2 regions of the Arthrobacter sp. P4_H3 genome follow, and region 1 is predicted to be linked to the other one. Evidence: predicted binding sites of a transcription regulator. Region 1 holds the regulator's gene; the other holds the start of a gene.
The links. Region 1 encodes HspR, which represses chaperone genes until heat shock. Its sites were predicted from a motif close to AAGTTGAGTCNNNNNGACTCAACTT; they were not measured.
Positions count from the first base shown of each region.

Region 2: clpB (ATP-dependent chaperone ClpB) is a predicted target of HspR. The motif match lies at 9,922-9,946, and genes of this name have one in related genera.

Region 1 covers NZ_JBFUKK010000005.1:365,589-380,063, forward strand. The annotation lists gene AC1DRE_RS09845 (carbohydrate kinase family protein) at 1-115, shown strand, start outside; gene AC1DRE_RS09850 (glycoside hydrolase family 32 protein) at 88-2,046, opposite strand; gene AC1DRE_RS09855 (DMP19 family protein) at 2,193-3,143, opposite strand; gene AC1DRE_RS09860 (DEAD/DEAH box helicase) at 3,320-6,802, shown strand; gene AC1DRE_RS09865 (hypothetical protein) at 6,835-7,221, opposite strand; gene AC1DRE_RS09870 (ketopantoate reductase family protein) at 7,487-8,422, shown strand; gene AC1DRE_RS09875 (alpha/beta fold hydrolase) at 8,466-9,299, opposite strand; gene AC1DRE_RS09880 (heat shock protein transcriptional repressor HspR) at 9,410-9,832, opposite strand; gene AC1DRE_RS09885 (DnaJ C-terminal domain-containing protein) at 9,873-10,859, opposite strand; gene AC1DRE_RS09890 (nucleotide exchange factor GrpE) at 10,872-11,597, opposite strand; gene dnaK (molecular chaperone DnaK) at 11,600-13,480, opposite strand; gene AC1DRE_RS09900 (hypothetical protein) at 13,763-14,209, opposite strand; gene arfA (arabinosylfuranosidase ArfA) at 14,384-14,475, opposite strand, start outside.
Region 2 covers NZ_JBFUKK010000013.1:2,765-17,239, forward strand. The annotation lists gene AC1DRE_RS16860 (FAD-binding oxidoreductase) at 1-190, opposite strand, end outside; gene AC1DRE_RS16865 (TOBE domain-containing protein) at 382-792, shown strand; gene modA (molybdate ABC transporter substrate-binding protein) at 789-1,607, shown strand; gene AC1DRE_RS16875 (ABC transporter permease) at 1,615-2,514, shown strand; gene AC1DRE_RS16880 (sulfate/molybdate ABC transporter ATP-binding protein) at 2,511-3,569, shown strand; gene betT (choline BCCT transporter BetT) at 3,767-6,007, shown strand; gene AC1DRE_RS16890 (aldehyde dehydrogenase family protein) at 6,004-7,518, shown strand; gene AC1DRE_RS16895 (GMC family oxidoreductase) at 7,525-9,105, shown strand; gene AC1DRE_RS16900 (carboxymuconolactone decarboxylase family protein) at 9,102-9,611, opposite strand; gene clpB (ATP-dependent chaperone ClpB) at 9,980-12,649, shown strand; gene AC1DRE_RS16910 (septum formation family protein) at 12,646-13,395, opposite strand; gene AC1DRE_RS16915 (DUF3073 domain-containing protein) at 13,697-13,930, shown strand; gene AC1DRE_RS16920 (VOC family protein) at 14,274-14,475, shown strand, end outside.

The DNA of each region.
Region 1 (14,475 bases):
CCCCGGCGCCAACCCGCCCAGCCTCGACGAACTCCGGGCGGCCCAGGACGCGGCTGCCCAGGACCGGGCCGCCCATCAGCGGGCGGATCAGGACGCGGCGGCCATCGGCGTGTAGCTGAAGGACTTCAGCGTCAGTGCCCCGTCCTTGGTCGATGCCTTCAGCCCCTTGGGGGCGCCCTCGGGAAACGCCAGCGATGTCAGGGTCTTCTCCCCGCCGTTGACGAACACCTCAACGGAGCTGTAGTCGACATAGATTGTCAGCTGCACCCGGCCCTCGCGGGGAGCTGATTCCGCCCGCCGGACCGTGCCGTAATCGGGTGCGAGTCCGGCGGTGTCCTTGGCTCCGCCGTCACGGGAGACGAACGCGGTTTCCGATTCGAAGTCATAGCCCACTGTGGCGAAGACCCCGTTTTCGGCGAGCAGCTCCACCTTGGCCTCGGAACCGTCGTCCCCGGCCGCGCGTTCGAGCGTGAGGTCAAGCCGGTACGCACCGCCGTCGGGCGACGGCAGCCCGGCAGTACCGTCCGGAGTCAGTTTCCTGTCCTCCACAGTGACCGTCCTGCCTTCCAGTGACTTCAGTGCGTTGGTGGGCGTGGAGACGAGCGTGGGCTTGCCGGAAACGGTCTTCAGCCGGATGTCCCTGACCACCGTATCGGCGCCGCCGTGCCAGTCTTCCGTGGGCAGCTTTCGCGCATAGGCCCAGTTGTTCAGCCAGGCGATGGCGTGGCGGGAACCCATGCGCTGGCTTTCCGTGAGCCGCGGGTCGTCCCAGGTCACGGCGGCGTAGAAATCGGAGCCGTCGTCGAGCCACTGGTGCTTCTCGTGGGACGGCGTGAAGCGTGTGCCGTCCCAGGCACCGGTCCAGTAGGCCACACCGGTGGCCTTTCCCTCCTCGGCCCCGTTGGCGCTGGCGGCGAGCACCCATGTCCGTTTGGCCGGGTCGCCGTCCACGTCGAGCTGGAAGAGCTCGGGGCACTCAAGGACGCCCAGGCCCTCGCGCTCAAAACCGGACAGGTAATGCCATTCCTTCAGGTTGGAGGACGCGTACAGTCCGATCTTCCCGCCCTCCGCCAAGGCCATGACCCACTGGTTGTTGGCTTCATCGCGGATGATCTTCGGGTCGCGCCAGTGCTGCTCCCCGGGGTTCTCCATCACCGGGTTGCCGTCGTAGGCCTTGAACGAATACCCCTTGTCGGTGGAGTAGAACAGCGACTGCCGCTGCACCCCCTCGTCCTGCTGGGTCATAACGGCGATCACGGCGTCCTTGCCGAACCCTGCGGAGTTCCCATGGTCCACCACAGCGCTGCCCGTCTCGATGTCTCCAAGGCCGTTCTTGTACTTCTCAATGGCCACCCCCTCGTCCTTCCAGTGCACCAGGTCGGTGCTGGTGAGGTGGTACCAATCGGTGCCGTTCTCCCCGGGGTAGCCGGAGTTGTAGAGGTAGTAGTAGTGCCACTGACCGTCCAGCCAGAAAGGCCGCTGGGGATCGTTCATCCAGTTTTCCCGGGGCGTGATGTGGTAGCTGGGCCGGTAGGCGGAGGCTCCGTCCGGACGCGCGAACGCCGAATCTGCCGGTGCGGGCACCTCCGGTCCGGCCCCGAGGTCGGCCAGCATGGCATCCACCGCTTCGGGAGTGATGCAGCCCGGCCGGGGAATGTCCGCGGAACCCGCCCGCACCACTTGGTCCCGCACGCTGGACCGCACATAGACGTCCTGGCCCAGCCGGGCAGCGGCCACCCAGCCTTCGGCGCATTCGATGGTGCGGAGGTCGGAGACGCCGTCGGTCACCAGCGGATGCGCCAGGCCCTCCAGGCTGCGGTCTCCCCCGGCCAGCCAGTACGAGCCGTAACGGCCCTTTGCATCCTTGGCTTCCGACTGCGCCCTGGCAACGTCAGCCAGCGCTTGCTCAGCCGGGCTGCCCGGGTCCGGCCGGGACCCCAACCCCACCACCACGGCCACCGCCACCAGCACCAAGGCAGCGGCAGCGGCCACCGCGGCCCACAGGGCCCGTGGCGTGAGTTTGCTGGGAAGAAACCTGAGTGACATGTCCACCGATCATCGTGATGCAAAAACGCCGGCGCCGGGTTTATAGCCGGCGCCGGCGTTCTGCATTCTGGTCTGATTTCACTCAATTTTACAGGGGATGCGCCCCGGTGTTCCCGCCGCGGTCGCCGCAGCCCTGGCGCAGGGACCTAGGCGTCAGCCTCTTCGAACTCAACCGCAGCAACAATTTCCTTGGTCGAGGGGCTGATCATGTAAGCCTCATCGTCCTCTTCCACCATGATGAAATCACCGTGGTCCGTGATGAAGTGCCAGGCCAGGACAGTCTCGCCGTTGTGCTCGTAGTTGGGATCGCCCATGGTGATCTTCTGCAGCTCGTGGCCGGCGACGTCGCACAGTTCGCGGATGATCAGTTCGAACTCCGGCGCGTTCTCAAGTGCCTCTTCCGCGGCCTCGGCCTGGCGTTCGGCCAGGTTGGGGATCTGCGCCACGCGCTCTGCGATGTGCAGCTCCAGCTGCTCGTCGGCCAGCACCAGCAGTCCTTCCTGGCTGCGGAGCCACGCGGCGTTCAGCGCAAGGATGTCCTCGGTCTCCAGCAGCGACTCGAAGTCGTCGTCAAGCCCCTGGAGTTCCCGGACTGCCTCGGCAGACCGGGCCGCCTCCGCAGTGGCGCTCCCGCGGTCGCCGTCGGTGCTGTCGTCGGCGTCGCCGTCGTCGTCGGCGTCGTCGGTGCTGTCACCGTCGTCGTCGGCGTCGTCAAAGTGTTCAGTGTCCCCGTCCAGATACGTGTCGGCGTCGTCTTCGGAGAGGGCATCAAAAGCCGCGGCCGCGCGGTTGAACAGCGCCAGGTGGGCGGTGGCGCCCATGCCTTCCAGGCCTTCGCGGACGTAGGCGTCGATCTCTTCGCGCTCCGGCACGGTGAAGACGTACTGCGCGAAGCCGCCGGCCAGCGCCTGGGTGAGGTAGAAGTCAACGTAGTAGCTGCGCAGGGCGTTCGGCGCAATTTCCGGGGCGTCGAGCAGTTCCGCGTACATGGCGTTGACCACCGTCACGTTGGAATCAACCACGTCCTCGTTGGCCGCCGGGGCGCTATCGATTGTCAGGACAACGGGGTGCTTGCTGGCGGGCTGAACGGTGCTCATGGGAAATCCTCACTGCTGAAAGCGGGTGGTGCTCAGGACCCTTTCACGCTATGCAGCGGACCGGTCCACGGGTTGAGGAGGAGTTGAACGTTGGGCGAAGTTTCAGGGCCTGTCCCGGCTCGGTAAGATGGGTCAGATAACCTGCAGATTTTTACCTGCTGAAAGTAGCGCGCACCATGCCATCCCAACCGGACGAGAGTGCGGCACTGGCAATACAGACCCCCGCGATCAACGACCGCTCCCTCGCGGCCGGACTCGCCTACGCCATGGGCAGCCGGGTCTCGGGGATTTCCTTCGATGCCGCCACCGGCCTAATGCTCGGCAAGGTCCGCGGCGGATCGGACGCGCCCTATTCAACCACTGCGAAGCTGGTCCGGAAGGCGGGCGGCTGGAGCTGCACCGTGGGCGTCTGCAGCTGCCCCGTGCGGAAGGACTGCAAGCACGTGGCCGCGCTGCTGTTCGCCGCGGAGGACAATCCGGCCACTCGCGTCCAGCTGCTGGCCCCGGCCGGGGCCACCAGGTTGGCCCGTGAGCCGCTCGCGCAGGAGATGCCGGACTGGGAGCAGGCACTGGGCCCGCTCATTGCGCGGCCGGGAATCACCCAGTCCACCAACGGCATCCCGCTGGCCCTGCAGTTCGACATCGAAGAGCCTGCCCCGCACTTCTCCTACACGGGCCGGCGTGATCCGCTCCGCAGCGTGCGCCAGCTCAAGGCACGCCCCGTGATCATGGGCGCCAAGGGCAAGTGGATCCGCGGCGACGTCTCCTGGAACACGCTCAGCTACCTCAACTACCGGCGCGAATGCAACGAGTCGCACGTGGAGTGGATGCAGGAATTCCTTGCGTCCCACACCGCCCTCGCCAACCGCCAGCACAATTCCACCGCGCCCTGGCTGGGACTGAACACCTACGCCGGAAAAAACCTGTGGAGCCTGCTGGCCCAGGCGCGGAAGATCGGCGTCGCCCTGGTGCACGCCAGCGGCCCGGAACCCGTACGGTTCGTGGAGGACCCTGCCGCCGTCGGACTTAATCTGACCCGGTTCGGCGCTTCCGGCGGGGATGAAGCCGGCGCCGTCTCAAACGGGAAAACGCCCGACGACGGCGGGCTGACGCTTGCGCCCACCATCACCGTCGAGGGGGATGTGGTTGATCCGGCGTCCGTGGGGACGATCGGCCGTCCTGCGCACGGGATCTTCCTGACGTCCGGAGGGGACGCCCTTCCGGGCGTGGGCACCGGATCGATCATCACGCTGGCTCCCCTGGAAAGCGGCCTCAGCGAGGAACTCCTGACGTTCGTCACGGCCGGCAGCGCCCTGCACATTCCGGCCCGGGACGAGACCCGGTTCCTCACCGGTTTCTACCCCAAGCTCAAGCAGGCCGCCCGGGTCACCGCGTCGGACGAGTCCGTTGAGCTGCCCACGCTGGCCGTTCCCACGTTGTCCCTGCTGGCAAACTACGGCACCGACCACAAAGTGCGCCTGCACTGGGAATGGCATTACAAGTCCGGGAACCTGGTCACGGCACAGCCGCTGTGGCGCCACCCGGGCGACCATGGCTACCGGGACGACCCCACCGAAGCCCGCATCCTCGAGTCCGTGGGCCAGCCCTGGGAGGTTGTACCCAAGCTGGGCGAATCCGCCACGGGCGGCTGGGGCACCCCGCGGCTGGCGGCGTCAGCAGAGCTGAGCGGGCTGGACACCCTGGCCTTTACCGAGGAAGTGCTGCCGCAGCTCCGCAACACCCCGGACGTCGTGGTGGACACCGCGGGCGACATCGCCGACTACCGCGAGGCCGAGGAAGCCCCCGTGGTGGCCATCTCCACCAAGGCCACGGACAGCCGCGACTGGTTCGACCTGGGCATTGTGATCACGCTTGAGGGCCAACCGGTTTCCTTCGCCGCGCTGTTCTCCGCACTGGCGGCCGGTGAAACCCGGATGCTCCTGCCCAGCGGCGCGTACTTCTCCCTGGACCTGCCCGAACTGCATCAGCTGCGCGCCCTCATTGACGAAGCCCGTTCATTGCAGGACAACAAGGATGCACCGCTGCAGATCAGCCGGTTCCAGGCGGGTCTCTGGGACGAACTGGCGCACCTGGGCATTGTGGACGAGCAGGCCGCCGCCTGGCGCGAGGCCGTGGGCGGGCTGCTCGAGGGCGGCATCAAAGGGCTGCCCCTGCCGGCCACGCTGAATGCCGAGCTGCGCCCGTACCAGCTGGAGGGTTTCAACTGGCTGAGCTTCCTCTACCGGCACGGACTCGGCGGGGTGCTGGCTGACGACATGGGCCTGGGCAAGACCGTCCAGGCGCTGGCACTGATCTGCGCAGCGAAGGAAGCCACCCGGGTTCCGGCGGGCATCGTTGCTGACGGGGCGCAGGCTTCCGACGACGACGCCGCCCCGGGTGCGGCCGCCGCACCGGGCTCCGCACCCTTTCTGGTTGTGGCCCCCACCAGCGTGGTGGGCAACTGGGAGGCTGAAACCGCAAGGTTCGCTCCCGGCCTCACCGTCCGGGCCATCGGTGAGACGTTTGCAAAGAACGGCGTGGACCCGGCCGAGGCCATGGCCGGCGCGGACATCGTGATCACGTCCTACGCCTTGTTCCGGATCGACTACGAGGCGTACGCGTCCCGCGAATGGGCGGCCCTGGTGCTGGACGAGGCCCAGTTCGTGAAGAACCACCAGTCCAAGGCCTACCAGTGCGCGCGGAAGCTACCGGCGGCGTTCAAGCTGGCCATCACCGGCACGCCGCTGGAAAACAACCTGATGGAGTTCTGGGCGCTCACCTCAATTGTGGCGCCCGGCCTGTTCGCGAGCCCCAAGCGGTTCGCCGAGTACTACCAGAAGCCGGTGGAGAAGAACGGCGACAAGGGGCAGCTGGACAAGCTCCGCCGTCGGGTCCGTCCGCTCATGATGCGCCGCACCAAGGAGCAGGTCATCCACGACCTGCCGCCGAAGCAGGAACAGATCCTCGAGGTGGTGCTGAACCCCCGGCACCAGAAGGTGTACCAAACCCACCTGCAGCGGGAGCGCCAGAAGATCCTGGGCCTCATCGACGACGTCAACAAGAACCGCTTCACCATCTTCCAGTCGCTGACGCTGCTGCGCCAGCTCAGCCTGGACGCATCCCTGGTGGATCCTTCCCTGTCCGGTGTCCGGTCCAGCAAGCTGGACGTGCTGTTCGAGCAGCTGGAGGACCTCGTGGCCGAGGGCCACCGGGCACTGATCTTCAGCCAGTTCACCGGGTTCCTGGGCAAGGTCCGTGAGCGGCTGGTCGAGGAGAAGATCGAGTTCTGCTACCTCGACGGCGGCACCCGCAACCGTACCGATGTGGTGAACGAGTTCAAGAACGGCACCGCCCCCGTGTTCCTGATCAGCCTCAAGGCCGGCGGCTTCGGCCTGAACCTGACCGAGGCGGACTACGTGTTCCTGCTGGACCCGTGGTGGAACCCGGCCTCGGAGGCACAGGCCGTGGACCGCACCCACCGGATCGGGCAGGCACGGAATGTGATGGTCTACCGGCTGGTCGCCAAGGACACCATCGAGGAAAAGGTCATGGCGCTGAAGGCGAAGAAGTCTCAGCTGTTCGCGGACGTCATGGAGGGCGATGCGCTCTCCGGCGGTTCCCTGACAGCAGAGGACCTGGCCGGCCTGTTCAACGACTGAGGGTTTGACGGCCAGCGTTCCAACGCCGGACGTCAGGCCATCGCGGGCACGAGGGACCGTCCCGACGACAGCTGTTTCCGGGCCCAGCGGGCGAGTTTCTTGCCCTTGCCCTTCCACCAGTTGTCCTCGTCCTTGTCGTGGTGCAGGCGGAAGACGATCATCACCATCACGAAGACGCCCATGGCCACGTCCATCCAGGACCAGAAGGCGGCGTCAACCAGCACGCTGATGCCCATGACCAGGACGGACGGCACGGCCAGTGTGCGGAAAATGGTGCTGGCCACGTAGCGCCGGTGCGACCTGGGCACGGACAGGGCACGCACCATATCGAAACAGAGGCACACCACCACCATAGTCTGGCCTAGGGACAGCAGGACCTGCCCGGACATCGAGCCCGCGAACATGGCAACGGATTCCATTCCCGCGCTCATCGGACGCCGCCAATTTGTGCAGGGCATGGAGTTGCCGCAGGGCACGGAAGTGACACCTCGGGATTGCAGAGAACACGCATAAGGAAAACCCCCAGAGAGACCAGAAACAAGCTGTGAGACCCAGCTGTGCTCCATTCAAGCGGCTGCCGCTGCGGTCCGTCACGAGTAGCGTGTACTCTATTCTGCCTGTCCCGGCGCCGGGAAGCCCTCCCGGGTACTCAGTCCGGTGGCGCCCGCATCACTGAGGAGCACTATGAAAAGCCAGCCGCATGCCCAAAGGATCCTGGTTGTCGGTGCCGGCGCCACCGGCGGATATTTCGGCGCGCGCCTGGCGCAGGCCGGCCGGGACGTGACCTTCCTGGTCCGCGGGGGTCGGGCCGCCACCCTGCGCCGGCGCGGTCTGCGCATCACCGGACTGGGACAAGAGGACATCATCGAACCTGCGCTTGTCACCGCGGCGGACCTCAACAGCCCCTACGATCTGGTGCTGGTTACCGTGAAGGCATCAGCCCTCCCCCAGGCGCTGGCCGACATGGCACCGGCAGTCGGGCCGGAGACAGTGATCATTCCGTTCCTCAACGGCCTGGCCCACATGGACACGCTGGAGGCCGCATTCGGCGCCGAACGGGTCCTCGGCGGGATCGTCAAGGTGGTCACCACCGTCACCGACGACGGCGACATCCTGCAGATGAATCCGCTGGCGACACTCACCGTCGGGGAACAGCACGGCCCGCCGAGTGACCGCGTCCTGCAGGCGGTGGAGCTCTTCACGGTGCCCGGGTTCAAGGCCTCGGCCACGGCGGATGCCCTGGCATCCATGTGGCACAAATGGGTCTTCATCGTCTCTGCCGGCACCGTGACCTGCCTGATGCGGGGACCGGTGGGCGCCATCGTCGCAGTGCCCGGCGGCAAGGAGTTCGTGCACTCCGTCCTGGCCGAAGCTGGTGCCGTCGCGGCCGCGGCCGGCCATCCGGTGCCGGACCACGAAACGGAGCAGTCCGTGAGCATACTCACGCAGCCGGGATCCAGCTTCACATCGTCCCTCTACCGCGACATCGTTGCCGGCCTCCCCGGCGAGACGGAACACCTGCTGGGCGACTTCACCCGGCGGGCACGGCTCCTCGGGGCCCGCACGCCGCTGATCGACCTCGCCCTGATGCAACTCAGGGTCCACGCCGCAACCAGCTAGCGTGCCGCTCCGTTAGCGCAGCCTCGGGAAGGCCGGGGAGCTCCTACTTTTTGAGGAACGCCAGGAGTGCCTCGTTGACTTCCGGCGCGTGGGTCCACAGCATCCCGTGCGGGGCGCCCTCGATCTCCACGTAGTCCGCGGCGGGCAGCGCTTCCTTGAAGCGGCGGCCGGTGACGTCGATGGGCAGGATGTTGTCCGCCGTTCCGTGGACGATCAGCGCGGGAACGTCGATCTTCGGGATGTCCTCGCGGAAGTCCGTCAGCCAGGTGGGCTGCGCAGCCACGGAGGCGTGCGCGGAGGAGTTGCTCGCGGTGACCCAACTGGCCCGCAGCGCTTCTTCGCTGAGGCGGCTGCCCAGGGTGTCGTCGGTGTTGAAGAAGTTCTTGAAGAACTCCGTGAAGAAGGCGTAGCGGTCTTCCTTCACGGCGCTGAGCAGGCCGTCGAAGACTTCCTGGGGAACGCCGTCGGGGTTGTCCGCCGTCTTCAGCAGGAAGGGCTCCAGGGAGCCAAGGAACACGGCTTTGGACACGCGGGCCGATCCGTAGGTGCTGAGGTAGCGCGCCACTTCGCCGGTTCCCATCGAGAAGCCCACCAGCACGGCGTCACCCAGATCGAGCTCGGCGAGCAGGGAATTGAGGTCCGCGGCAAAGGTGTCGTAGTCGTAGCCCTCGGTGGGCTTGCTGGATTTACCGAACCCGCGGCGGTCGTAGGTGATCACCCGGTAGCCGGCCTCCAGCAGCACAGCGGTTTGCCGTTCCCAGGAGGCTCCGTCGAGGGGGTAACCGTGGATGAGGACCACCGGCTGTCCCTGTCCGTGGTCCTCGTAGTACAGCTCAACGGTGGTGCTGTTTTCTTTTCCGACAGAGACAAAGGCCATGAGGGCGTTCCTTCCGGGGCAATGAAGACTGGCAGCGAGCGGGCGTGACCATCCACTCTGTTCCGGTACGCTTCGCCTGTCAAGGCAAAGCCGCCGTGCCCGTCTGCGGGTCAGTCGGTGGGGCGCGGGCGCCACACCACAACGGCCTGGGAGCGGGCGCGGGGACGCTGGCCGCGCGCCAGGCTGACCACGTCGCCCGCGGTCCCGGCAGCGAAAATGCGCGAGTCCAGCGGCGTGCGGCGGCGGCCCAGTTCCTCGGTCAGTTCGCCCACGCGTCGCTGCAGCGCAGCCACCTGGTTCTCCAGCTGCAGGATCCGCTTGATTCCTTCCAGCGACACGCCCTCGTGCGAGAGCCGCTGCACCTCGCGGAGCATGTTGACGTCACGCTGGGAGTACCGCCGGGATTTTCCGGGCGCGCGGCTGGGCGAAACGATGCCCAGGCGGTCATACTGCCGCAGCGTCTGCGGGTGCATGTCTGCCAGCTCAGCCGCCACCGAGATGACGAAGATCGGCTGATCGAAGTTAATGTCCATGCCCGCCCTCTCCCTAATCCCTGCCCTGTCCCCCGAAACCCTAGAGGCGTGCCTTGGCTGCCAGGCCGGCGCGGACGTCCTGACCGGCGGTGGCTGCGGCGAAGGCCTTCACGGCCTCCTCCGCTTCCTTGGTCAGCTTCTGCGGAACCACGACGTCGATGGTCACCAGCAGGTCGCCGGTGGCCTTGGCGTGCTTGACTCCGCGGCCCTTGACACGCAGCGTGCGTCCGGACGGGGTTCCTGCGGGAACGCGGACCTTGACCTTCTCGCCGTCGATCGTGGGCACCTCGATGTCAGCGCCCAGGGCCGCTTCGGGGAAGGAGACCGGAACGTGGATGCGGAGATTGTCGCCGTCACGGGTGTAGAAGTCGTGGCCCTTGACATTCACGGTGACCATGAGGTCACCGTTGCCGGCGGGACCGTACTGGCCCTTGCCGCGGACGCGGACCTTCTGGCCGTCCTTGATGCCTGCCGGGACACGGACGTCGATGACGTCGCCCTCAGGTTCGCGCAGGCCGATGGTGGTGCCGCGGATGGAACCCGCGAATGAAATGGTGGTGGTCGCCGTGCGGTCGGCGCCCTTCTGCGGTGCGCGCTGGAACCCGGCCCCGGAGCCGGGCCCGCCGAACTGTCCGCCGAAGAGGTCGGCAAACTCCGGCGGAATGCCGCCAGAGGTGCTGTAGCCACCGGAGTGACGGCCGCTGCCACCGGTGAACAGGCCGCCGAAGAGGTCTTCGAAGCCGGCACCGCCAGGCGCTCCGCCCCCGCCGCCGGGAGCGAACCGCGCGCCGCCGCCCATGGCACGGATCGCGTCATACTGCTGCCGCTCATCGGGATCCGAGAGCACGGAATAGGCCTCGGAGATGTCTTTGAACTTCTTCTCCGAAGCCACGTCACCCGCGTTCGTGTCCGGGTGGTGCTGGCGCGCAAGCTTCCGGTAGGCCTTCTTGATATCGGCGTCGGAAGCGTCCTTGGCGACTCCAAGGATCTTATAGAAATCCTTGTCGACCCAGTCCTGGCTAGCCAATGGCGTTTCCTTTCAAGTTCTTACAAAATGCGCTGCGCAGGTGATGGGCCCCCGCCCCTTCGCGTGGTGGCTTGGTCGTGCTGCCCGGAGGACCCGCTCGCCGGACTTGTAGCCGGAGCGCAGGACCTGGCTGACGGTGTCGATTTCGACGTCCTCGCCGGGCTGCTGGATGAGGGCCTCGTGGATCGTGGGATCGAACTCCACTCCGGTCTCATCGATGCGCACCAGGCCGTAGGTCTTCAGCGCGTTCTCCAGCTTGGCGGCGATCGCGGCGAACGGGCCGTCGGCAAGGTCGCCGTGCTGGCGGGCGGCGTCGACGTCGTCCAGTACCGGAAGCAGCGAGTTCAGGACGCCGATGACGGCCATCTCCCCTGCCACGGCACGGTCGCGTTCCACGCGCTTGCGGTAGTTGACGTACTCGGCCTGCAGGCGGCGGAGATCGTTCCTGAGTTCCTCCGCCTCCTCTGCGCCTACGCCCTGCGCCACCGATTCCTCGGCCGGAACCTCAACGCTGTTGAGGATGTCCTCGGCCTGGGACAGTGCGTCCCCGGAACCGGAGTCCCCTGCGGCAGCGCGCTCCTGGTCAGGGTGGCGGGCCTGGCCGGTCTTCGGATCAACCTTGCGGTTGTCGTGGATGACCGGCTTCTGCGGCTCGTTCTCCTGGCGCTCGTTCTCCCGGTTGTCGCGGCCATGGTCTTTGGAAGAGCTGTGCTCTTCCTCGTTACCGTGATGCGGCATGATTACTTCTTCTCTTCTTCGTCAACGATCTCGGCGTCGACGATGTCTTCCTCGCTGGAAGCAGAACCCGTCTTGTCGCCGCCGGCGGGAGCACCCTCAGCGCCTGCTGCACCCGTGGCACCGTCCGGCGAACCGGCCTGCGCGTAGATGGCTTCGCCGAGCTTGGTCTGGGAAGCCTGCAGCTTCTCAAACGCGGTCTTCACCGCGGCATCGTCGGTGCCTTCGAGGGCCTTCTTGAGGGCGTCGACGTCGGCCTGGACCTCGGTCTTGACCTCTTCGGGCAGCTTGTCGGCGTTGTCGACGATGAGCTTGTCCACGGAGTAGGCGAGCTGCTCGGCCGTGTTGCGGGTGTCCGTTGCCTCGCGGCGGGCCTTGTCCTCGGCTGCGTGCTCCTCGGCGTCCTTGACCATGCGGTCAATGTCTTCCTTGGAGAGGGCGGTGCCGCCGGTGATGGTCATGGACTGTTCCTTGCCGGTGCCCTTGTCCTTCGCGGAGACGTGCACGATGCCGTTGGCGTCGATGTCGAAGGTGACCTCGACCTGCGGGACGCCGCGCGGAGCCGGAGCAATGCCGGTCAGCTCGAACGTGCCCAGCGGCTTGTTGTCGCGGGTGAACTCGCGCTCGCCCTGGAAGACCTGGATGGCCACGGACGGCTGGTTGTCGTCAGCCGTGGTGAACGTCTCGGACCGCTTGGTGGGGATGGCCGTGTTGCGCTCGATCAGGTGCGTCATGACACCGCCCTTGGTTTCAATGCCGAGGGACAGCGGGGTGACGTCGATCAGCAGCACGTCCTTGCGCTCGCCCTTCAGGACACCTGCCTGCAGCGCGGCGCCGACGGCGACGACCTCGTCCGGGTTGACGCCCTTGTTGGGCTCCTTGCCGCCGGCCAGTTCCTTGACCAGTTCGTACACGGCGGGCATACGGGTGGAACCGCCCACCAGGACGATGTGGTCGATCTCGGAGAGCTTGATGCCGGCTTCCTTGATGACGTCCTGGAACGGCTTCTTGGTGCGGTCCAGCAGGTCCTTGGTGAGGTCCTGGAACTTGGCGCGGGTCAGCTGCTCGTCCAGGTGGACCGGGCCGTCGGGGGTGACGGAGAGGTACTGGAGGGAGACGTTGGTGCTGGTGGAGGAAGAAAGTTCCTTCTTGGCCTGTTCGGAGGCCTCGCGCAGGCGCTGCAGGGCGATCTTGTCCTTGGACAGGTCGATGCCCTTGACCTTGAGCTGGTTCAGCAGGTAGTCAACGACGCGCTGGTCCCAGTCGTCGCCGCCGAGGTGGTTGTCACCGGCGGTGGAGCGGACCTGGATGGTGGAGAAGTTGTCTTCGTCCTTGCCCACCTCGAGGAGGGAGACGTCGAAGGTTCCGCCGCCGAGGTCGAAGACGAGGATGAGTTCGTCTTCCTTGCCCTTGTCCAGGCCGTAGGCCAGGGCGGCCGCGGTGGGCTCGTTGACAATGCGCAGGACGTTCAGGCCGGCGATTTCTCCGGCTTCCTTGGTGGCCTGGCGCTGGGCATCGTTGAAGTAGGCCGGAACCGTAACCACGGCGTCGGTGACTTTTTCGCCCAGGTAGGACTCGGCGTCGTTCTTCAGCTTCATCAGGATGCGGGCGGAGATTTCCTGCGCGGTGTACTTCTTGTCATCGATCGCCACGGACCAGTCAGTGCCCATGTGGCGCTTGACGGAGGCGATGGTGCGGTCGATGTTGTTGACGGCCTGGCGCTTGGCGATCTCGCCGACCAGGACTTCGCCGGACTTGGAGAACGCAACGACGGACGGCGTGGTGCGGCCGCCCTCGGCGTTGGCAATAACGGTGGGCTCGCCACCTTCGAGAACGGAGACGACGGAGTTAGTGGTTCCGAGGTCGATACCTACTGCACGTGACATGTGTTGCTTCCTTCTTTCCTTGGAAACGATCCCGGGCCCGGTGTCCGGGCTGGTCGAAATTCAGGCACGCCCACTGATTGAGCGATCTACACTCAACTTTACTCATGGCCGGATTTAAGTCAATCCAAAGTTGAGCCAGTTCGACTCAACTTTGGATTGCGGCGGCGGGGGATTGCGGCGAAGGACCCGGGTTTCCCCCGGTTTACAGGCATTACGACGGCGGCCGCGGCCGGGTTTCGCTGTGCGTGAACGGCCCCCGGGCAGCGTCCTAGGCGGGCTTTTTCAGGCGGGATCGCGCGGCTGATCCTCGTCTTCTTTGTCGGCCTCGTCTTCCACGGGCACTTCGTCCTCGACCAGCCGGTGCTCCTCAGGCACACTCTCAATGCCCTCGGCGCTCCCGGCAGCGCCTGCCGTGCCGGCGGCTCCGTAGTCTCCGTCCGGATACTCGGCTTCCTCAACGGTGACGAGGTTCTCCCCCGCCGTGCCGGCCTTGCCGTAGTCGCCGGCCTCGTACTCGCCTTCGACGGCGCCGGCCGGTTCCTCGACATCCCCGGCGGTTCCATAATCGCCTTCGGGATACTCGCCTTCGACGGCGGTCATTTCGTCCTCGCGAGCAATTCCCGCTTTGCCGTAGTCACCGTCGACATACTGACCGCTGTCCGCTTCGCCTGCCGGCGCGGGTTCGGTGGCGGGCTGCTTTGGTGCTTCGAATTCACTGTTCTCTGACACTGACGGATCCCTCCTGGAAGCATCGGACGCCCGGACGGGCGCAGTGGCAGTCTACCCATCCGGCCGGCCGTCCGACAGGGCCGAACGGGCCCCGTCCCCGGCCCCGCGCACGACGGCGGGCGGCCACGAAAACGTGCCGCCCGCCGTCGCCCGTCACTGTGTCAGCACTTCACCTCAGTTGCGCACGACCTCCAGTTCGATGGCAGCCCACGAAAGGGCGGGCAGGCTTGCACGGACTTCGCCGCCGGCGGCCTTGACCCCCTCCA
Region 2 (14,475 bases), on a different contig from region 1:
TCCCGGCGACAGAATGCCCGCCTGCGCGGACAGCGACGGCAAGTTCGTTGTCCCGTGCATGCTTCAGGGCCTCGGCCACCTCGCCGGCAGTGCCGCATGGTGCAATCACGGCAGGGCGCCGGTCGATCATTGCGTTGAAAAGCTTCCGGGATGCGTCATAGTCCGGACTGTCAGGCCTGATCCATTGCATTGCAACGCTCCTTCGCGCTGGCGGCTCCGCCCCCACGAAAAATCGTACTGCCGCAGCACTCGGCGGGGCTACGGCTCCTTCCTACGGGAGTCTGTCGCGTGGGTTGCCTGGCCTTTCCAATGCGTCGACGACTCCGAATTTGCGGATAAATTTGCCTTTCATATCCGCAAATGAGGAAATATGCTTGTCTGATGTCAACGATTAGGATCGCGGAAGCTGCCAGGTTCCTGGGCGTCAGCGACGATACCGTCCGCCGCTGGACCGAGAACGGAAGCCTCGCTCCGCTGAAGGACGAATCCGGCCGCCTGGCCGTGGACGGGTTCGAGCTGGCCACTCTCGCCCGCGAACAGGCGCAACTCCCGGAGGATCCGACCCGCGTCGGCAGTTCGGCCCGGAACCGGTTCGTCGGCCTGGTCACGGGCATTACCGCGGACAAAGTCATGGCCCAGGTGGAACTGCAGTGCGGGCCGTTCCGGGTGGTGTCGCTGATGAGCAGCGAAGCTGTCCGGGAACTGGGCCTTGAGCTCGGCTCCGTGGCCACCGCCGTCGTCAAGGCCACCACCGTGATCATTGAAACGCCCCAAGGGAAGAGCATCGTGTGAACATCCGGAATCTGCGCCTCACCGCACTGCTGGCACTTGGCGCCGTCGCCTCCGGCCTGGCGGGTTGTGCCCCCGCATCCCAGTCGCCTTCAGCTGACGTGTCCTCGACCGGGACTGCCCGGCAGGGGGCCGGGCAGCTGTCCGGGACCGTCACCGTCTTCGCAGCGGCGTCGCTCAAGGCCACCTTCACTAAGCTGGCCGGCGAGTTCGAAGCGAAGAACCCCGGCACCAAGGTGACGCTCAGCTTCGCCGGTTCCTCGGACCTGGTCACGCAGATCACCCAGGGTGCGCCCGCTGACGTGTTTGCCTCGGCCGACACCAAGAACATGGCCAAGCTTTCCGACGCCAAACTCATTGACGGTACGGCGACGGACTTCGCCACGAACGTCCTGGAGATCGCCGTCCCGCCGTCCAACCCGGCGTCGATCGACTCCTTCGCCGGCCTCGCCAGGCCGGGCGTCAAGGTGGTTGTCTGCGCCAGCCAGGTCCCGTGCGGGGCCGCGACGGACGCCGTGGAAAAGGCCTCCGGCGTCACGATTTTCCCGGTCAGCGAGGAATCATCCGTTACGGATGTCCTGGGTAAGGTGACCTCCGGTGAGGCCGACGCGGGTCTGGTGTACGTCACCGATGTGAAGGGCGCCGGTGACAAGGTGAAGGGTATCCCCTTCGCCGAGGCCGGCAAGGCCGTCAACACCTATCCCATCGCCACAGTAGGCTCAAGCAGGAACAAGGAACTTGCCGCGGCCTTCATCGCCATGGTGACCGGTACCGAAGGCAGGAAGATCCTCACCGACGCCGGCTTCGGCGCACCGTAAGGAGACCATGGGACGGGCCAGGGCAAGCGGGTACGACGGCATCCCGCGATGGATCTACGCGATCGCCGCGGCGGGCGGCCTGTTTGTCCTGCTGCCGCTGGCCGCGATGGCAGCGAGGGTCAATTGGCCCCAGTTCATCCCGCTCGTCACGTCCGACTCCTCCCTGACGGCTCTCGGCCTCAGCCTGCGGACCTCGGCGGCGAGCACGGCCCTGTGCATCGTCTTCGGAGTGCCGCTGGCCTTGGTGCTGGCCCGTTCGACCTTCCCGGGCCAGCGCCTGCTGCGCGCCTTCGTGCTGTTACCGCTGGTGCTGCCGCCCGTGGTGGGCGGCATCGCCCTCCTGTACACCTTCGGCCGCCAAGGCCTGCTGGGCCGCAGCCTTGAGGTCGCCGGGATCCAGATTGCGTTTTCGACGACGGCGGTGGTCCTCGCGCAGACGTTCGTGGCGCTGCCGTTCCTGGTGGTGAGCCTGGAAGGTGCGCTGCGGACTGCCGGCGGCCGGTATGAGGCCGTGGCCGCAACCCTCGGAGCCCGGCCCACCACTGTGCTGCGCCGCGTCACCGTGCCGCTGGTGCTGCCCGGCCTGGCGTCCGGGGCTGTGCTGTCGTTCGCGCGGAGCCTCGGCGAATTCGGCGCGACACTCACCTTCGCGGGGAGCCTGCAGGGGGTGACCCGGACCCTGCCGCTGGAAATCTACCTGCAGCGGGAAACGGACGCCGATGCCGCCGTCGCGCTTTCCCTGGTGCTGGTGGCCGTCGCTGTGACCGTGGTGGGGCTGACGTACCGGCGCCCGGGCACGCCGGTCCGGCGCAGTGCCCCGGCAGGCGCGGACCCGGCAGGCGGGAACCCGGCCGGCGCTGGCCTGAGACGCTCCGCTGCCGGCGGACGATCGGACGGTAACCGGTGAGCTTTCACGTGCAGGCAGCGCTGGGTGCCCGCGGATTCGACGTCGGGCTGGGCCTTGCGCCGGGCGAAACCGTGGCGGTCCTTGGCCCTAACGGGGCAGGGAAATCCACCCTGCTCAATGTCATTGCCGGACTCCTGCGGCCCGATTCCGGCCGGGCCGAAATCGATGGAAAGGTGCTGTTCGACCTCGACGACGGCGCCAGCACCTGGACCGCGCCGCACCACCGCGGAACGGCCCTCCTCGCGCAGGAGCCGTTGTTGTTCCCGCACCTCAGCGCCCTGGAAAATGTGGCCTTTGGACCCCGCAGCGCCGGGATTCCGCGGAAAACCGCCCGGGAGTCGGCCCGGAAGTGGCTGGCCGCGGTGGACGCCGGGGAACTCGAAGCACGGCGGCCGGCCGAACTCTCCGGCGGACAGGCCCAGCGCGTGGCGGTGGCCCGGGCGCTGGCTGCCAACCCCGAGGTGCTGCTGCTGGACGAGCCCATGGCAGCCCTGGACATCCATGCCGCGCCGCTGCTCCGCAGGCTCCTGAAGAAGGTCCTGGCCGGGCGCCGCGCCATCATCATTACGCACGACGTCCTGGACGCCCTGATGCTGGCCGACCGCGTGATTGTCCTGGAGGCCGGCAGGATCACCGAGGAGGGGCCCACCCGGGAGGTCCTGCAGCGGCCGCGGAGCCGGTTCGCCGCCGGCCTGGCCGGCCTCAACCTCATTCCGGGGACGCTTACCTCCACCGGGATCCGGACAGCAGAGGGGCTGGAGGTGGCCGGGCACCAGGACGAGGAAGTGTTCCCGGCCGGCGCCGGGCAGTCCGGCGTAGCCGCGTTCCCGCCGTCGGCCGTCTCCGTGTTCCTGACCGACGCGCACGGCAGCCCGCGGAACTCATTCGCCGTCACGGTCACGGATCTGGAGCAGCACGGAGACCAAATCCGGGTCCGGGCCGACGGGATGTCCGCCGACATCACCCCCGCAGCCTCGGCGGACTTGGGGCTGGCCCCGGGAATGACGGTCTTTTTCGTGATCAAGGCGGCTGCAGTCGCCGTCTATCCCGCCTAGCAAACGCCCCCAAACTGCGGTAAACGGCACCAAACGAGTGAGTAGTCTCATAAAACTTGGGGGTGCGGCGGAGCGCGTTGATAGCGTCGAAAGCCAAGCCAGACTCAACACGACGCCCGGCCCGGCCCCCGCGCGCCATCGCGCCGCGCGGGCTGACCCGGGGCCTGGACCGCAGCCTCAAAACTGAAATGGGACCGATGAGCCAGAACTCCACACCGCCTTCCGGCGCGCCGTCAGGACCGGAAGTGTCCGCAGGGCCGCCGGCCACAGGACCGCCAGGGCGGGCATCCCCGGTGCCGGGCGGGCCGGGCAAGCCCGGCGGGCCATACGGCCCGGGCGGCCCGGCCGCGCCGGACTCCGGACCCGAACGCACAACACGGGTCAACAAGACCGTCTTCTTCGGCTCGGCGACTGGCGTGGTGGGAATCGCGTTGTGGGCCATCCTCGCCAAGGACAATGCCGAGGCCGTCATCGGCTCCATGGTGGGCTGGGTGTCCACCAACATGGGGTGGTACTACTTCCTGATCGTCACGGCCGTGGTGGCTTTCGTCCTCGTGACAGCGCTGTCCCGGGTGGGGAAGACCAAGCTCGGCCCGGACCATTCCAAGCCCCAGTTCGGCATGTTCACCTGGGCCGCCATGCTGTTCGCCGCCGGCATCGGGATCGACCTGATGTTCTTCTCCGTGTCGGAGCCGGTCAGCCAGTACCTGGCCCCGCCGCAGGGCGAAGGCGGCAATGCGGAAGCAGCGCGCCAGGCCCTGGTCTGGACCCTCTTCCATTACGGCATCACCGGCTGGGCGCTCTATGCGCTGATGGGGCTGGCCCTGGGCTACTTTGCCTACCGGCACAACCTTCCGCTGAGCATCCGCTCCGCGCTGTACCCGATCTTTGGCAAGAGGATCGAAGGCCCGGTGGGGCATGCTGTGGACATCGCCGCCCTGCTCGGCACCATCTTCGGCATCGCCACCTCGCTGGGCATCGGCGTCGTGCAGCTCAACTACGGGTTGAACTTTATGTTCGGCATTCCCGAAAACCTCTCGGTGCAGATCGGCCTGATCGCGCTGTCCGTGGTGATGGCTACGGTCTCCGTGGTCTCCGGCGTCGAAAAGGGCATCCGGCGGCTGTCCGAGCTCAACGTGATCATGGCCGTGGCCCTGATGCTGTTCGTGCTGGTGGCCGGCAAGACCAGCTTCCTGCTGGACGGCATCGTGCAGAACATCGGCGACGTCATGAGCCGCTTCCCGTCCATGACCCTTGATACGTTCGCGTACGACCGGCCCACGGACTGGATGAATGCCTGGACCCTGTTCTTCTGGGCGTGGTGGATTGCCTGGGCGCCCTTCGTGGGCCTTTTCCTGGCCCGCATCTCCCGCGGCCGGACCATCCGCCAGTTCGTGCTCGGCACCATGACCGTGCCCTTCATCTTCATCCTGCTGTGGATCTCGGTCTTCGGAAACTCCAGCATCGACCTGATCATGAACGGCAACGCGGCCTTCGGCGAGGCGGCCATGAGCCACCCGGAGCGCGGCTTCTACAGCCTGCTGTCCCAGTACCCCGGCGTTCCGGTAACGGCCGCCGTCGCCACCTTCACGGGACTGCTGTTCTACGTCACCTCGGCGGACTCCGGGGCGCTGGTGATGGCGAACTTCACCTCGCACCTCAAGGATGCCGACGCCGACGGCCCGGAATGGATGCGCGTGTTCTGGGCGGTTGCCACCGGCCTGCTGACCCTGGCCATGCTGATGGTGGGAGGGGTGTCCACGCTGCAGAACGCGACAATTGTGATGGGCCTGCCACTGTCCCTGCTCCTGGTGTTCATCATGCTGGGGCTGTACAAGGCCCTGCGCGTGGAGAACTCCCTCAACGACAGCTACCGGGCCAGCCTGCCGGGCATCATCACCGGCCGGGCAGGGGAACAGCGCGGTGGACGCAGCTGGCGGCAGCGGCTCACCCGTGCCATGAGCTACCCGGGGCGCCGGCAGACCACGCGCTTCATGGAAACCGTGGCGGTTCCGGCGCTACGCGAGGTCAGCGAGGAACTGAAGACCCAGGGCGCCGAGACGGTCCTTTCGGTGTCCACTGTGGAATCCTGCGGGATCGACAGCATCGACCTGCAGCTTGCCATGGGGGAGGAGCGGCCCTTCAAGTACCAGATCTATCCGGTGCAGTACGAGACGCCGTCCTACGCGACCAGGCGGGCAGACCCGGACGACCACTACTACCGGATGGAAGTGTTCTCCCTCGAGGGCAGCCACGGCTACGACCTTATGGGCTACACCAAGGAACAGGTCATCACCGATGTCCTGGACCATTACGAGCAACACCTGGAATTCCTGCACCTGAACCGTGCAGCACCGGGGAACACCGTCCTCGTCGAGGACCAGGTGGCAAAAGACAATTGGGAATCAGACTTCGAAACGCAGGAGGCAGCGAAATGACCACCGCAACGCTATTCATCGGCGGCACCTGGAGCGCGGCGTCCGACGGCGGCACCCGGGAGATCCGCTGCCCGGCCGACGGCGAGCTGGCCGGCGTCGTCTCCGAAGCCAACGCCTACGACGCGGTCCGTGCGGTCGCCGCCGCCAGGGCGGCGTTCGACGGCGGCGAGTGGGCCGGTATCCCGGCCCTGGAGCGCGGCTCGTTCCTGCTGCGAGTGGCCGCGAGGCTGCGGGAGCGGAAGGACGAATTCGCCCGCGCCGAAACGCTGGACACCGGCAAGCGCCTGGTGGAAAGCGAAATCGACATGGACGACATCGCCAAGTGCTTCGAGTACTTCGGCAAGATCTCGGGCCAAGACTCCGGCAGGCTCGTGGACGCCGGCAGCAGCACCGTGGTCAGCCGGATCGAATACGAACCCGTGGGCGTCTGCGCGTTGATCGCCCCCTGGAACTACCCGCTGCTCCAGGCAGCATGGAAAATCGCCCCGGCGCTCGCGGCCGGCTGCAGCTTTGTGCTCAAGCCCAGCGAGCTCACACCCCACACCGCGATCCTGATGATGGAGGTCCTGGAAGAACTGGGCCTGCCCGCGGGCGTGGCCAACCTCGTCCTGGGCGACGGCAAGACTGTCGGATCCGTGCTGTCCGGCAACCCGGACGTGGATCTGGTGTCCTTCACCGGCGGACTTGAAACCGGCAAGACCATCGCCGCTTCGGCAGCGGCCACGGTCAAGAAGGTGGCCCTGGAGCTGGGCGGGAAGAACCCCAACATCATCTTCGCGGACGCCGACTTCGACGCCGCGCTGGACAATGCGCTCAATGCCGCCTTCGTCCACTCCGGCCAGGTCTGCTCCGCCGGCTCGCGCCTGATCATCGAGGAATCCATCGCCGAACGGTTCGTGGACGAGCTGGTCCGCCGGGCGGAGCGGATCCGCCTGGGCGGTCCCTTCGACCCCGACGCCGAAACCGGGCCGCTGATCTCCGCCGCCCACCGTGACAAGGTGGCCGCCTACGTGGACAAAGGCATCGCCGAGGGCGCACGGCTGCGCTGCGGCGGAAAGCGGGGCGACGGCGAGCTCAAGAAGGGGTACTACTACCTGCCCACCGTCCTGGACCAGGTCACCAGCGGAATGTCCGTCCTCAAGGACGAGGCCTTCGGCCCGGTGGTCACCGTGGAAACCTTCGCCACCGAAGCGGAAGCCGTCCGGCTTGGCAATGACACGCACTATGGCCTGGCCGGTGCCGTCTGGTCCCAGGACGCCAGCAAGAGCCAGCGGGTGGCCCGCAAACTGCGCCACGGCACCATCTGGATCAACGACTTCCATCCCTACCTGCCACAGGCGGAGTGGGGCGGGTTCGGCCAGTCCGGCGTCGGTCGGGAGCTGGGCCCCACGGGCCTGGCCGAATACCAGGAAGCCAAGCATGTCTATCACAACATCGATCCACAGGTGACGGGCTGGTTCGCGGACCACACCGCAGCCGGGAACACATCTACCGCCGCAGAGGGGGAGTAAACGCATATGACAGCCTTGGACAAGACTGACTTCGACTACATCGTCATCGGCGGCGGTTCCGCCGGCGCAGCAGTGGCCTCACGGCTGAGCGAGGACCCTTCGGTGGAAGTGGCGCTGGTGGAAGCCGGGCCCGACGACCGCGGTGTCGAGGCCATCCTGCAGCTGGACCGCTGGATGGAGCTGCTGGAATCCGGGTATGACTGGGACTACCCCATCGAGGAGCAGGAAAACGGCAACTCCTTCATGCGCCACGCCCGCGCCAAGGTGATGGGCGGCTGCTCCAGCCACAACTCCTGCATCGCCTTCTGGGCTCCCCGCGAGGACTTCGACGAGTGGGAGCAGAAGTTCGGCGCCACCGGCTGGAACGCCGAGATGGCCTACCGGCTGTACAAGCACCTGGAAACAAACGAGGACGCCGGTCCGGACGCGCCGCACCATGGCGACAGCGGTCCGGTGCACCTGATGAACGTGCCCGCGGCGGACCCCTGCGGCCGCGCCCTGCTGGATGCCTGCGAGGAATCCGGCATCCCGCGGGTGCGCTTCAACTCCGGCGAAACCGTGGTCGACGGCGCCAACTTCTTCCAGATCAACCGCCGCGCCGACGGCACCCGATCGTCGTCGTCCGTTTCCTACATCCACCCGGTCATGGACCGGCCCAACTTCACCCTGCTGACCGGGCTGCGCGCCCGCGAACTGAAGTTCAGCGCGGACAACCGCTGTACCGGCGTCGACGTCGTGGACAATTCCTTCGGGAAGACCCATGCCCTGACCGCACGCGCCGAGGTGATCCTGTCTGCCGGCGCCATCGATTCGCCCAAGCTGCTGATGCTTTCCGGGATCGGCCCGGCCGCGCAGCTGGCAGAGTTCGGGATTCCGGTCCGCTCCGATTCGCCCGGCGTGGGCGAGCACCTGCAGGACCACCCCGAAGGCGTCATCCAGTGGGAGGCCCGGAAGCCCATGCCGGAATCGTCAACCCAGTGGTGGGAAATCGGGATCTTCACCGCCACAGAAGCGGGCCTGGACCGGCCGGACCTGATGTTCCACTACGGCTCCGTGCCGTTCGACATGCACACCCTGCGCCAGGGCTACCCGACGACGGACAACGGCTTCTGCCTCACGCCGAACGTCACGCACGCCAGGTCGCGCGGAACGGTCCGGCTCCGCAGCCGCGACTATCGGGACAAGCCCAAGGTGGATCCGCGGTACTTCACCGACCCGCACGACATGCGCGTGATGGTGGCGGGCATCCGCAAGGCCCGGGAGATCGTGGCGCAGCCGGCCATGGCCGAGTGGGCGGGCAAGGAACTCTACCCGGGCGAGGCCGTCCAGAGCGATGCGGAAATCACGGACTACATCCGCAAGACCCACAACACGGTCTACCACCCCGCCGGAACTGTCCGGATGGGCGCTGCGGACGATGCGATGTCCCCGCTGGATCCGGAGCTGCGGGTGAAAGGCGTGACCGGGCTGCGCGTGGCGGATGCTTCCGTCATGCCCGAGCTGACCACAGTGAACCCGAACATCACCACCATGATGATCGGGGAGCGCTGCGCGGAACTCGTCAGGGCCGCGCGGCCGGCTTCCTAGCGCGCCTCGGATTCATCCCTGGCTTCCCGACGCACGGGGTGCTGGCTGGTGATGGACACGCGGTTGAACGCGTTCATGGTGATCACCAGCCAGCTCACCGCCGAATACTCTGCCGCATTCAGGTGCTGCCGGGCATAACCGTCCTCGCGGTCCCGCGTGTGGGCATCCGGCAGGGTGGTGATGGACTCCGCAAGCGCCAGGGCGGCGCGTTCCTTCTCGGTGAAAAGGGCGGTGTCCCGCCAGGCTGCCAGGACGGCGAGCCGCTGCGTGGTTTCCCCCTTCTTGAGGGCATCGGCAACGTGCATGTTCAGGCAATAGGCGCAGCCGTTGATCTGCGAGATGCGGACGTTGAGGAGCTCGGTGAGGGCCCTGCTGATGCCGGCCTCGTCAGCCGCTTCCCGTGCCTTGAGGCCGAGTCCGTTAAGTGCCCGCCAGACCGACGGGCTCTCCTTGTCGATGAAAATGTGCTGGGTGGTGGGGTGCGCGGCTTCAGTGGTCTGGTCCATGGCTCCCAGAATACCCACCCCTGCATGACAAGTTTTGTCACTATCGTGACAAGCGCAAGAAAGCATTGTAGTGTTTTCAACGGATCCCGCCCGCCCCTGCGACGGGCGGTGGTCCACCAAAGAAGTCTCTGTGTGGGGCCGTGCATCAGCGATGTGCAGGCTGCCGCACCAGCCGGAGGGCGGTTCCTTGGGGGAACCGCCCTCCTGCATGTCCGGACCCCCTGGAATCCCAGCATCCCGACTACGGGCCGATCGCCCCTAGACAGCCATTTCGCCGTCGGCAAACATGGACTAAAAGACCCAGTCCGCAAAGTTGAGCGTTGTACACTCAACTTTAAGAGTTGATCTACCCCCGAAAGGAGCTCTCTTTGGACGCCAAGTTCACCACCAAGAGCCAGGAGGCTCTTTCCGCTGCCGCCATGAACGCCTCCACGGCGGGAAATCCGCAGGTTGAGCCGGCCCATCTCCTCAAGGCGCTCATGGACCAGCGGGAGGGTGTCGCCGTCGCGCTCCTCCGCGCCACCGGCGCGGACCCGGACGCTGTCAGCGTCCAGGCCAGCACGGCCATCAAGGCCCTTCCGGCCTCGTCAGGCACGTCGGTGCAGCAGGCCCAGCTTTCCCGGGCGGCCCTGCAGGCCATCAAGAATGCCCAAAACGAGGCGGATAAACTGGGGGACACTTTCGTTTCCACCGAGCATCTTCTGCTGGGTCTCTCCGCCAGCAGCGACGCCGTCGGCAAGCTGATGCGCGACGCCGGCGCTTCCCACGAAGCGCTGCTCGCCGCCCTGCCGGGTGTGCGCGGGGACCGTAAGGTCACCAACGCCGACCCGGAGAACACCTTCCAGGCATTGGAGAAATTCGGCACGGACCTTACTGCCATTGCGCGGTCCGGCAAGCTGGATCCGGTCATTGGCCGCGACGCCGAGATCCGCCGCATCATCCAGGTGCTGAGCCGCCGCACCAAAAACAACCCGGTGATTATCGGCGAGCCGGGTGTCGGCAAGACCGCTGTCGTTGAGGGTCTGGCCCAGCGGATCGTCGCGAATGACGTGCCGGAAAGCCTGCGCGGCAAGACCCTCATTGCCCTGGACCTGGCCTCGATGGTGGCCGGGGCAAAGTACCGCGGCGAGTTTGAGGAGCGGCTGAAGGCCGTCCTGGAGGAAATCAAGAGTTCCGAGGGGCAGATTGTCACCTTCATAGATGAGCTTCACACCGTGGTGGGGGCGGGCGCCTCCGGGGACAGCTCCATGGACGCCGGCAACATGCTCAAGCCCATGCTGGCCCGTGGTGAACTGCGCCTGATCGGCGCCACCACCCTGGACGAATACCGCGAGAACATCGAGAAGGACCCTGCCTTGGAGCGCCGCTTCCAGCAGGTGTTCGTGGGCGAGCCGAGCGTGGACGACACCATCGGCATCCTCCGCGGCCTCAAGGAGCGCTACGAGGCCCATCACAAGGTCTCCATCGCGGACTCCGCCCTCGTCGCTGCCGCGACGCTCTCCAACCGCTACATCTCCGGCCGGCAGCTGCCTGACAAGGCGATCGACCTCGTGGACGAGGCTGCCTCCCGCCTGCGCATGGAGATTGATTCCGCGCCGGAGGAAATTGACCAGCTGCGGCGCCAGGTGGACCGGCTGACCATGGAAGAGCTGGCCCTCGCCAATGAGAAGGACGCAGCGTCCGTGGAGCGCCTGGCCGCGCTGCGGGCGGACATGGCGGACAAGAAGGAAGCACTGTCGGCACTCAACGCCCGCTGGGAGGCTGAGAAGGCCGGCCTCAACCACGTCGGTGACCTCAAGGCCCGGATCGACGAGCTGCGCTCGGCCGCAGAGAAGTACCAGCGCGAGGGGGACCTCGCTGCAGCCTCCCGCATCCTTTACGGAGAACTTCCCGCGCTGGAACGCGAGCTGTCCGCTGCCGCCGAGGCCGAGTCCGCCCGGGTGGCCGGCGGTGGCGCCAAGCAGGAACTCATGGTGGCCGACGAAGTCACGGCGGGTGACATTGCTGAGGTGATTTCGGCCTGGACCGGAATTCCGGCCGGGCGCATGCTGCAGGGCGAAAGCCAGAAGCTGCTGCACATGGAAGAGGAGCTCGGCAAGCGGCTGATCGGCCAGAAGAAGGCCGTCGCGGCGGTGTCCGACGCGGTCCGCCGTGCCCGCGCGGGCATCAGCGATCCGCACCGGCCAACCGGATCGTTCCTGTTCCTGGGACCCACCGGTGTGGGCAAGACCGAGCTTGCGAAGGCACTTGCGGAGTTCCTGTTCGATGACGAACGCGCCATGGTGCGGATTGACATGTCCGAGTACGGGGAAAAGCATTCCGTCGCGCGGCTGGTCGGAGCGCCTCCGGGCTACGTGGGGTACGAGGAAGGCGGCCAGCTAACCGAAGCCGTCCGGCGTCGTCCGTACTCCGTGGTGCTTTTGGACGAAGTGGAGAAGGCTCACCCCGAGGTTTTCGACATCCTCCTGCAAGTGCTCGACGACGGTCGCCTCACCGACGGCCAGGGCCGCACCGTGGATTTTCGCAATGTGATCCTGGTCCTGACCTCGAACCTTGGCAGCCAGTTCCTGGTGGACCAGACCTTGGATGCCAACGCCAAACGCAGTGCCGTCATGGCCACGGTGCATGCTTCGTTCAAGCCTGAATTCTTGAACCGGCTGGACGAAGTGGTGCTGTTCGATGCCCTGGACGTCGAAGAGCTGGCCCGGATCGTGGAGCTCCAGGTGGCAGAACTCGGCCAGCGGCTGCACGACCGCCGGCTCAGCCTGGAAGTCACCGAAGGCGCCCGGGCGTGGCTGGCCATGACGGGCTTTGATCCTGCCTACGGGGCACGGCCGCTGCGCAGGCTGGTGCAGCGCGAAATTGGCGACCGGCTGGCCAAGGCCATCCTCGCCGGTGACATCGCCGACGGGGACACCGTCCTGGTCGACACCGCCGCCGACGTCGACGAACTCACCATTGCCAGCCTGGAAGGCCGGGAAGGGCCCGACGGCGGTGCCCTTGCCGGCAGCGGGTTGTCCGTGCGGCGGAAGAGCTAGGGGATGAGGGATTCCATGATGATGTTGCCCTTGTCCGCCGTGACATAGCAGTCCACCCGCCGGTCGCCCTGTTCCCAGCTGGTGTCGCTGGGGTAGGCGTTGCGTTGCATGAGGACGTAGTTGGCCACGGCGTCGGTCAGCCCTGCGCCCTGGCAGATCTCGCGGCCCTTTTCCCGAAGTGCGGCAACGCCAGGGTACGAGTCCGACTCCGGGTAGCGGTGCACGGCGACCAGCTGGGCGGAGTGGCCCGTGGTGCAGGGCACTACCCGGGATTCGGTGGCTTCGGGATCGAAATTCTCGAAGCAGTCGCCCAGCTGGTAGTCCAGGGCCCCCACCCCATCCAGGGGGAGCTCGCCCCGGGTTGCCTGCGCGGAGGGGGACGCCGACTCCGTGGCCGGGGGCTGGGTTGTTGCCTGCTGGTTGCCGCTCCCGAGCAGGGTGGCAACCCACCAGATAAGCAGGCCCAGCAAAATCAGGCCCGCCACCACGATGCCGGCCTTCAGCAGGGTCTCCTTTGACACAGCCGACGGAGTTTCGTTGGAGAGAGTGTCGTCGGACGGATCGGACGTCTCATCAGACGGCGTGTCGCCAGGCAGTGCGGGATCGTCCGTGCCGGCCGGCGGCTGGATGGGAAGGCTGCTGGTCGGCGGCCGGGCAGGGGGAGGCGGCACGACTGGCGGCAGTCCGGTTCCCGGGGGTGTCTTCGGGTTCCCTGTGCTGTTGCCTGTTGTGTTCTCGTCATTCACGTGAGGATTCACCCTTCCCGGCGTCCTTTCCTGGCTTTTCCCTGCTTTTCCCCGGAGGAAATGTCGCAGATGCGGCCGCTGGCTTGGAGTCGCTCAAACGACTCTACCGAAGAAAATAGGGAGGCCGATATGGCCGGGACCAGCGCAAACGTGGCAACTCTGCTCCGGAGGCAACGGGTCGGGGCGCAGTTACCGCTGAAAGCATGTAATCTAGGTGTACGACAAATTGACCAAACATTCCGGGGCCTCACTAACGCCAATGGTGACCACCTCCGGTCCGAGTACAAAAGGGGGTCACGCCATGGGGCGCGGCCGTCAAAAGGCAAAAGCTACCAAGCAGGCTCGGGATATTAAGTACTATTCCCCGAACACTGACTACTCTGCTCTTCAGCGTGAGCTCAAGAGCTCAGAGGGTCGTGCACCGAGCCGTTTCTCGAGTGAGCCGGTTGAGCCGGATTATTCGGCTTATGTGGACAAGTACGCGGATGATTTGGAAGAAGACGACGACGAGGTAGACACCCGTCGAATCGGCTAGTTGTCGCCCGCTGAACCTGCCGTAAGGCAGTCAGCGGCGTGCCGTCGTCGTACTTTTCACCACAGTGTCCCGTACGACACTTCGGCTCTTCTTTTCCGGCACCCCGTGTGCTGACTTCAGTTATCAGGCCCGTCAGGGCATGCCGGCTTCCGGTGTGCCCTGACGGGCCTTTCTGCTGTTACCCGCCCGTTGTCAGGGTCGGTTCCGACCGGAACATCCTGCTCCGAGCGATGTGGCGGGGGCGATGTTGTCAGCCGTGTTGTCAGTGCCGGAGCCCCGTACTAGGTTGATCGTGGGCTGTTCCATTGACGGGTCCACCGGCGGTCGAAGGGGATTGATTTCCATGCCAGAAGTTGAGGGCTACAAGCAGGGCACGCCGTGTTGGGCGGACCTCTCTGCGAGCGACATCGAGGCGGCCAAGGAGTTCTACTCGCAGCTGTTCGGCTGGGAGCTGGATGCAATGCCCGCAGGCGCGGACATGACGTACTACATGGCCCGGCTGCAGGGCCGCTACGTCGCCGGGATGATGCAGCAGATGCCGGACA